DNA from 2 places in the Actinospica sp. genome. Region 2 is predicted to be linked to the other one. Evidence: riboswitches for the same ligand, from Rfam matches in the RefSeq annotation. Region 2 holds a riboswitch; the other holds the start of a gene.

The links. A riboswitch is a leader RNA that binds a small molecule or an ion and turns the genes downstream of it on or off. The one in region 2 is predicted to bind S-adenosylmethionine.
Region 1: another riboswitch for S-adenosylmethionine. It lies ahead of thrC (threonine synthase); the one in region 2 lies ahead of VG296_RS10885 (aminotransferase class V-fold PLP-dependent enzyme).

The regions. Positions count from the first base shown of each region.
Region 1 covers NZ_DASZKT010000278.1:8,553-12,604, forward strand. The annotation lists gene VG296_RS32085 (DinB family protein) at 1-371, shown strand, start outside; gene VG296_RS32090 (alpha,alpha-trehalose-phosphate synthase (UDP-forming)) at 397-1,893, opposite strand; SAM riboswitch class I at 1,997-2,130, shown strand; gene thrC (threonine synthase) at 2,145-3,416, shown strand; gene VG296_RS32100 (ubiquitin-like small modifier protein 1) at 3,467-3,745, shown strand.
Region 2 covers NZ_DASZKT010000083.1:9,074-13,125, reverse strand. The annotation lists gene VG296_RS10895 (FAD-dependent oxidoreductase) at 1-7, shown strand, start outside; gene VG296_RS10890 (2-phosphosulfolactate phosphatase) at 65-961, shown strand; gene VG296_RS10885 (aminotransferase class V-fold PLP-dependent enzyme) at 1,000-2,403, opposite strand; SAM riboswitch class IV at 2,512-2,624, opposite strand; gene VG296_RS10880 (GNAT family N-acetyltransferase) at 2,723-3,805, shown strand; gene VG296_RS10875 (DUF3303 family protein) at 3,813-4,052, opposite strand, start outside.

The sequences.
Region 1 (4,052 bases), on a different contig from region 2:
CGGTGCCGACGTCGCCGCTGACGTTGCTCGGCCTCGTCCGGCACCTCGCCGAGGTCGAGCGCTGGTGGTTTCGGCGCTGCTTCGGTCAGGACAAGGAGCTCGGCGACCTGTACTGCACCGAGGAGTACGAGGACGGCGACTTCGACCTCGCCGCCGCTGATGGCGCCGAGGCCGACTTCGCCACCTACGTCCGTGAGGTCGAGCTGGCTGACGCGGTTGCCGCCGGGCGTTCGCCGGACGATAGCTTCCCCGGCAGGAGGGGCGACTACACGCTGCGGTTCGTCTACCTCCACATGATCGAGGAGTACGCGCGGCACAACGGCCACGCCGACCTGCTGCGCGAGGCGGTCGACGGGGCGACCGGGGAGTAGACGTTCGGCGACCGAGCGCCGCCTACTACTCGGTCGACGCGGTCAGCTTTGCCAATGCGTCCAGCTGCTCGGAGAACCATCTCTGCGGGGGCAGGGCGGCGCCGAGTCGGGCGAGCCGCGCGCAGCGCTCCGCGCGGGCATCAGCGCCCTGGGACAGCGCCTCGTGCATCGCCTCCGCGGTGGCCGTGACGTCGTACGGGTTCACGGTGAACGCGGCCTCCGCGAGTTCTGCGTACGCGCCGGCCTCACGGGAGAGCACGAGCGCGCAGGCGCCGCCGGCCGCCTCCGCGATGATCGGGATCTCCTTGGCCACCAGGTTCATCCCGTCTCTGATCGGGTTGACCACGGCCACGTCCGCCATCCGGTACGCCGCGAGCGAGCGGGCGAAGTCATCCTCGACGTGCATGATCAGCGGCTGCCAGCCGGGGTATTCGGGCGAGGTGAATTCGTGCTCGATCTCCTTGGCCAGCCGCTGTACGGCCGCCGTGTAGTCGCGGTACTCGGCCAGGTCGGTCCGGCTCGGGTAGGCGAACCCGATGTGCACCGCCTTGCCGCGCCACTCCGGGTGCGAGCGCAGCAGCAGGGCGTACGCCTCGAGCCCGCGCACGATGTTCTTCGACAGTTCCGTGCGGTCCACGCGCACGAGCACCTGCCTGTCCGCACCCACCGTCGCGCGCAGCTCCCGCTCGCGCTGGGCCACGTCGTCCTGCGCGGCGCGCTCGATCAGCGCGGCGGCGTCCACGCCGAGGGGGTGCACGCCGAGCCTCTCCGGCTCCGGCCGCGACCCCAGCAGGACTTCGCAGCAGTCCGCGAAGGCGTCCGCCCAGCGCCGGGTCAGGAAGCAGGTGCGGTCCGCGCCGAGCATGCCCTCCAGGATCTGCGCCGCGACCGCGTCCGGCAGTATCCGGAAGTAGTCCGGCGGGGCCCACGGGGTGTGCGAGAAGTGGCCGATCCGCAGGTCCGGCCGCAGCTGCCGGAGCAGCTTCGGGGCCAGGCACAGGTGGTAGTCCTGAATCAGTACTCTGGCTCCGTACGCGGCCTCCTCGGCCAGCGCCTCGGCGAAGGCCAGGTTGTACGCCTCGAAGGCCCGCCACTGCCCGGCGAACTCCGGCCCGAAGGCGGGGCTGGTCGGGGTCGAGAAGAGCATGTGCTGGACGAACCAGAGGGTCGAGTTGGCCACGGCGTTGTACGCGGCGTGGAACGTCTCCTCGTCGATGTCCAGCATGCGCACGGCGGCGCCGCCGCTCTGCTCGAACAGGCCGGACCGGTCCAGCCTGCCGCCCGGCGACCTGCGGACGGCCGTCCGGTCGCCCTCGGAGAGCGCGGCGCAGACCCAGACCACCTCGCCGGGGTCGGCCTCGATCGAGGACAGGCCGGAGACCAGGCCGCCGCCGCCGCGCCGGGCGGTCAGCACCCCGCCCTCGTCGAGGCCGAAGGAGACCGGGCCGCGGTTGGAGGCGAGCAGCACGCTCGCCGAGCGCGGGGAACGCGTTCGCTGTGATTCAGCCGATTCAGACACGATTACTGACTATCTCCCTATGCGGACGGGTGCAAACGCTACCGGTACGCGTCGGGTACAGTGGCTGGCAGGGCGTTCGCGCCCTACACACAACTGCATAAGGAACAGCTCATCCAGAGGAGCAGAGGGTACGGCCCGATGAAGCTCCGGCAACCGCCCAGGATCTCCCCGCATTCGCGAGGCCCGGCCTGGAGCAGGTGCCAAATCCGGCCCGTCGACAGCCGACGGGGAAGATGAGGGAAAGGCCTCGCCTGATGACCACTGCCCAGCTCGCCAGTCCCGCCACGGCCTTCGGCCCGGCCGTCGCGCTGTCCTGCCGCGAGTGCGGCGCGCGGATCCCGCTCGGCCCGCACTACGTCTGCGTGGAGTGTTTCGGCCCGCTCGAGATCGCCTACGACTTCCACCAGGCCGACCGCCCGGCCGTCACCCGCGAGCTGATCGAGTCCGGTCCGGCCTCGATCTGGCGCTACGCCCCGCTGCTGCCGGTCCCGGCCGACGTCGCGGCCAAGCCCAATCTGAACCCCGGCTGGACCCGCCTGGTGCACGCGCGCAACCTGGGCAAGGAGCTCGGCCTGCGGTCGCTGCACATCAAGGACGACACCGGCAACCCGACGCACTCCTTCAAGGACCGCGTCGTGGCCATCGCGCTCGAGGCGGCGCGCACCTTCGGCTTCACCACCCTGTCCTGCTCCTCCACCGGCAACCTGGCCGGGGCCGTCGGCGCGGCCGCGGCGCGCGCCGGGCTGCACTCCTGCGTGTTCATCCCGGCCGGGCTCGAAGAGGGCAAGATCGTCATGGCCGCGGTCTACGGCGGCGAGCTGATCGCGATCGACGGCACCTACGACGAGGTCAACCGCTTCTGCTCGGAGCTGATCGGCGACGACGCGGGCGCGGGCTGGGGCTTCGTGAACGTGAACCTGCGTCCTTACTACGCCGAGGGCTCCAAGACGCTGGCCTACGAGATCGCCGAGCAGCTCGGCTGGCGGCTGCCCGAGCAGATCGTGATCCCGATCGCCTCCGGATCGCAGCTGACGAAGATCGACAAGGGCTTCAAGGAGCTGATCGCGCTCGGCCTGGTCGAGGACCGGCCGTACAAGATCTTCGGCGCGCAGGCGAACGGCTGCTCCCCGGTCTCGGCCGCGTTCAAGGCGGGGCACGAGGTGGTGCAGCCGGTCCGCCCGGACACCATCGCCAAGTCGCTCGCGATCGGCAACCCGGCCGACGGCCCGTACGTGCTGGACATCGCCCGGCGCACCGGCGGCGCCGTGGAGGACGTGACCGACGCCGAGGTGGTCGACGCGATCCGGCTGCTCGCCCGCACCGAGGGCGTCTTCGCCGAGACCGCGGGCGGAGTCACCGTGGGAGTGCTGCGAAAGCTCGTCGAAACGGGCAAGCTGGATCCCGCGGCGGAGACCGTGGTCATCAATTCCGGGGACGGACTCAAGACCCTGGACGCGGTGGCCGACACGGGCGTCACCGCCACGATCAAGCCGAGCCTCGCGGCCTTCCACGAAGCCCGCGACTGAGCACCGAGCAAGCCCCGCAGACCCTGACCGGCACGTAGAAAGGCCCTTCCATGGCAGTGACCGTCCGCATCCCGACCATCCTGCGCAGCTACACCGGCGGTTCCGCCGAGGTCGCCGCCCAGGGAGCCACGCTGGCCGAGGTGATCGAGGACCTCGAGGCGAACCACCCCGGCCTGCGCGCGCGGCTGCTGGACGACGCGGGCAAGCTGCGCCGCTTCGTGAACGTCTACGTGGACGACGACGACGTGCGTTTCGCGGACGGCCTGGCCACGACGACGGGCGAGGGTGCGAAGCTGAGTATCATCCCGGCGGTCGCAGGCGGGTGCTGAGGCGCGAAGCTGAGTATCACTGTGACTAACAACCTGGCGGTCGCAGGCGGCTGCTAAGCACAAGCTGTGAACGCCGCTAAGCACTTGCTAAACATCTGTCCATGGAACGAGATGATCAGTAACCGTCCGATTACAGTTTAGCTGCGGGATTGAATTTGCACCCTGATATGCCCTGGTTCGCCCCGGTTTTTCGCACGTCTGTACCGCGCACGGATTTGCTCGAGAGCCTGTTGCCCACCCGGCCGCAAAGGATACTCTCAGCGCCGGTCGCACAGTTCAGCGAGGCTCGACCGAGCGGAACGAGAGA
Region 2 (4,052 bases):
CGACTGAGTACGAGTGGTCTAGGCCGTAGGTCTAGCATTGTCCCTACTGGTCTAGGAGGGGACGATGCAAGAGCGGCAGAGCGACGCGTACGTCCCGCAGACATCCGACGTCGACACGCCCGATTCCCCCGCGGTCCGCGCAGTCCCCGGCGTTCTCCCCGCCGTCCTGCGTCCCCCCACCTTCGACCCGTGGCCGGACACCTCCGTCCACGTGGAGTGGGGCAGGACCGGAGCCGCCCTCGCCGCCGCCCGCGGCGACGTGGTCGTCGTGGTGGACGTGCTGTCCTTCTCGACAACGCTGTCCATCGCCGCGTCCCGCGACTTCACCTGCCTGATCTACAGCGGCGCCGAGATCGAATCCCTCGGCGGCCCCGCCATCGCCGCGATCCGGCTCGGAGCCAGGCCGCTGAGCCGCCGGCGCAAGGTCGGACAGGGCCAGGTCTCCCTCTCGCCCGCGAGCCTCCTCGAAGCGGAGCCCGGCCAGCGCGTCATCTTCACCTCCCTCAACGGCGCCGCCGTCGTCAGCGCCGCGTCGAAGGCCCCCGCCGTGCTCATCGGCAGCCCCCGCAACGCCACCGCCTGCGCCACCCGGGCCACCGACCTGATGACCGCGGTCCGAGCGGGCCGGGTGACGGTCGTCGCCTGCGGCGAGCAGTGGAGCTCGGTCGAGGCCGCCGCCGAAGGCGCCCGGCCGGCGATCGAGGACTGGCTCGGTGCCGGCGCGGTCTGCGCGCGCATGGCAGACCTCGGATACTCGCTCTCCGCCGAGGCCCGGCTCGCCGCGTCCGCCTGGGCCCATCCCTCGGCGCTCGACGACGTGGCCGACTGCGTCTCCGCCCGCGAACTGCGCGCCGCGGGCTTCGCCGCCGACGTCGAGCTCGCCCTCCAGGTGGACGCCGACTCGAAGGTCCCGGTCCGCATGGCCGGCGAGCAGACCGGCCGAGTCTTCCTGGGCGGGTGACCCGTTCGGCGACGCGTCGGCAGGGGCCTGACGGCCGCTCAGCCGGCCTGGCAGGGCGAGGTCACGGCGGACCGCGGACCGGCGAAGTCGGGGATGGGGCGCGGGTCGGCGACGGGGCGGTACCGGCCGTCGACGAGCTCGTACTCCCAGGCGGGTCCGTTGGTCAGCAGGCCGTGCAGCGCGCCGATCAGCCGGTCGACGTCGGCGGACGTCGAGCCGACGCCGAACGAGGCGCGGATGGCCCCGTCGGCGGCGAGGCCGAGCTTGCCGACGAGGGGGTGCGCGCAGAAGCGGCCGTCGCGGACACCGATGCCGTGCTCGGCGGAGAGGTACGCGGCGACCCAGCCGGCGTGGTAGCCCGCGACGGTGAAGGAGACGACGCCGATGGAGTCGTCTTCGAGCTCGGCGGCTTCGGCCTTGTCCGAGTGCACCGGGGCGCCGGTCGGGTCGGGCGCGTCGCCCGGCCAGATGCTCAGCACGCTGATCTCCGGCAGCCGCGCGAGCCCGGCCAGCAGCCGCTGCCGCAGGGCGCTCTCGTGCGCCGCCAGGGCCTCGCCGCCGACCGTGGCGAGTTCCTCGCAGGCCCGGGCGAGCGCGGCGGCGCCGAGCACGTTGGGGGTGCCGCCCTCGTGCCGCGCGGGACCGGTCGCCCAGTCGGTGCCCGTCGTGCCGACCTCGCGGACCGCGCCGCCGCCGGCGAGGTGGGCGGGGGCCGCGTCGAGCCAGTCGCCGCGGCCGACGAGCACGCCGGTGCCGTACGGCGCGTAGAGCTTGTGGCCGGAAAGCGCCAGGTAGTCGACCCCCGATTCGGTCAGCGAGACGCGGCGGTGCGGGGCGAGCTGCGCGGCGTCGACGGCGATGCGGGCGCCGTGCCGGTGCGCGATCTCGGCCAGCTTCCTGATCGGGAGCAGCTGCCCGGTCACGTTCGAGGCGCCGGTGACGGCGAGCAGCGCGGTCGGGGTCGCGGCCAGCGCGGCCTCGACGTCGGCGAGGGTCTCGCGGAGTGTCGGGGCGGCCTCCAGCACCACGTCGCCGCGCCGCTGCCAGGGCAGCAGGTTGGCGTGGTGCTCGATGTCCAGGTAGAGCACCGAACCGCCCCGCGGCACGCAGTGCGCCAGCAGGTTCAGCGCGTCGGTGGTGTTGCGGGTGAAGACGACCAGGTCGTCCTCGCGGGCGCCGAGGAAGCGCCCGATACAGCTGCGCGAGTTCTCCAGCAGCGCGGTGGACACCTGCGAGGCGTAGCCCGCGCCGCGGTGCACCGAGGCGTAGTACGGCAGGGCGGTCGCGAGGTGCTCGGCGACAGCGCGAAGGGCCGGCGCGGAGGCGGCGTAGTCGAGGTTCGCGTAGGGCGCCGAGGCCCCGGTCACCAGCGGTACGGGCAGTCCGGCGCCCACCACCGGAAGAAGCGCGTCAGTGCATTCGGCCGTTGCGAAAACAGTCATGCTCTCGGTCATAGCGGTTCACCCCAAACGGGATCAGGGAAACGCGACGACCGTTATGCCGGGGAGACGGCGTACCGAGTGCCGTACCGGCGCGTAGGGAGCATCACGAATCCGCGCTTGCCGTGCGCCTGCCGCACGGCCCGGTCCTCACCCGGGGCACCCCATCGCGGACGAAGGGTTGCCGGCCAGCGAGCCGGGGCTTGTCGCTGGCACTCATGACCTTGATCAGAGAAATTAGCACGCGGTGCCCGGCCGCGCACCCGCTGTCCGAACCGTAAGACGCATTCGCCGGTTACCATCGTTGGCGCGGGCGGTTGCGATGAGCGATGGGGAACCGGTGGAGATCAGGCGTTTCGTAGGTGCGGAGGCCGGCGAGGCCGAGCTGCGGCAGTGGCACGAGCTGTACATCGTCGAGCGGAAGCGGGACTTCCCCGGCTTCCCGCTCCAGCCGTTCCCGCACTTCGCGGCGGTCTGGCGCGATCCGCGGTTCATGGACCTCGGCCCGCGGCACGCGTGGGGCGCCTACGCGGGCGACGAACTGCTCGGCTTCGGCTCGGTCGTCTACCCGGACAGGCAGCTGCTCGACTGGGCCATCGTGCGGGTGGTGGTCGGCGCGGCTCACCGCAGCCGCGGCATCGGCATCGCGCTGCTGCGCGAGATCGTCGCCGACGCCCGATCCAGGGGCCGTCTCACGTTCGTCAACGACCAGGTCAGGCTCGGCTCGGTCGGCGATCGCTGGGCGCGGGAAATGGGCTTCGCGAACGTGCTGAGCAACCGCTGGCAGATGCTGCACGTGCTGGACGTGGATCCGGCGCTGTGGGATGTCCCGGTTCCCGCGGGCTTCCGGTTCGAGCAGTGGTCCGACGCCGCCCCCGACGATCTCGTGGCCGAATTCGCCAGAGCCCGCAACGCGATCGGCGACGCGCCGACCGGCGGGTCGTCCTACGAGCATCGGGAGTGGACGGTCGAACGCGTCCGACGGAACGAGGCGGACGTTCGCGAGACCGGGGACGAGATGCGCCACGTCGTCGCCGTGCACGAGGAGACCGGCGCCCTCGCCGCGCTCACCGGGATGCTGCTGCGGCCCGGCCGGGTGGATCTGTGCTGGCAGCAGGACACCGCGGTCGTCGAGCGCTTCCGCGGACACGGGCTCGGCCGCGCGGTCAAGGCGGCGATGATGCGCTGGCTGCTGGCGGAATTTCCCGACCTGGAGCGGGTCGTCACGAACAATGCGGCCGACAACGCGCACATGCTCCGGGTGAACGAACAGGTCGGCTACGTCTACTACGCCGACATCGGCATGTTCGAGGCCTCGGTCGAACAGGTCGGCACGGCCCTGAGGATGTCCGCCGCCATCCCGGGGCCTCGTGCTGCATCTGAATCAGAAGACGAACTCGTCTGAGCCTTCGCTACCGCGCGCTGTACTTCTGCAGCCCCGCCTGGACGTCGGCGAGGTCCATCACCGGAATCACGTCGATCTTGGCGTCCAGCTCCTGGAAGAACGGCTCGGCGATGCTCGGGATGTCCGAGGCGTCCACGAGGTCGAAGACGATGTATCCGGTGCGCAGGCCGTCCTTCGTCCCGAAGTACGTGGCCTCCGGCTTGACCGCTTCCAGCGAGGACGTCATGATCTCCGCCAGCTTGTTGTT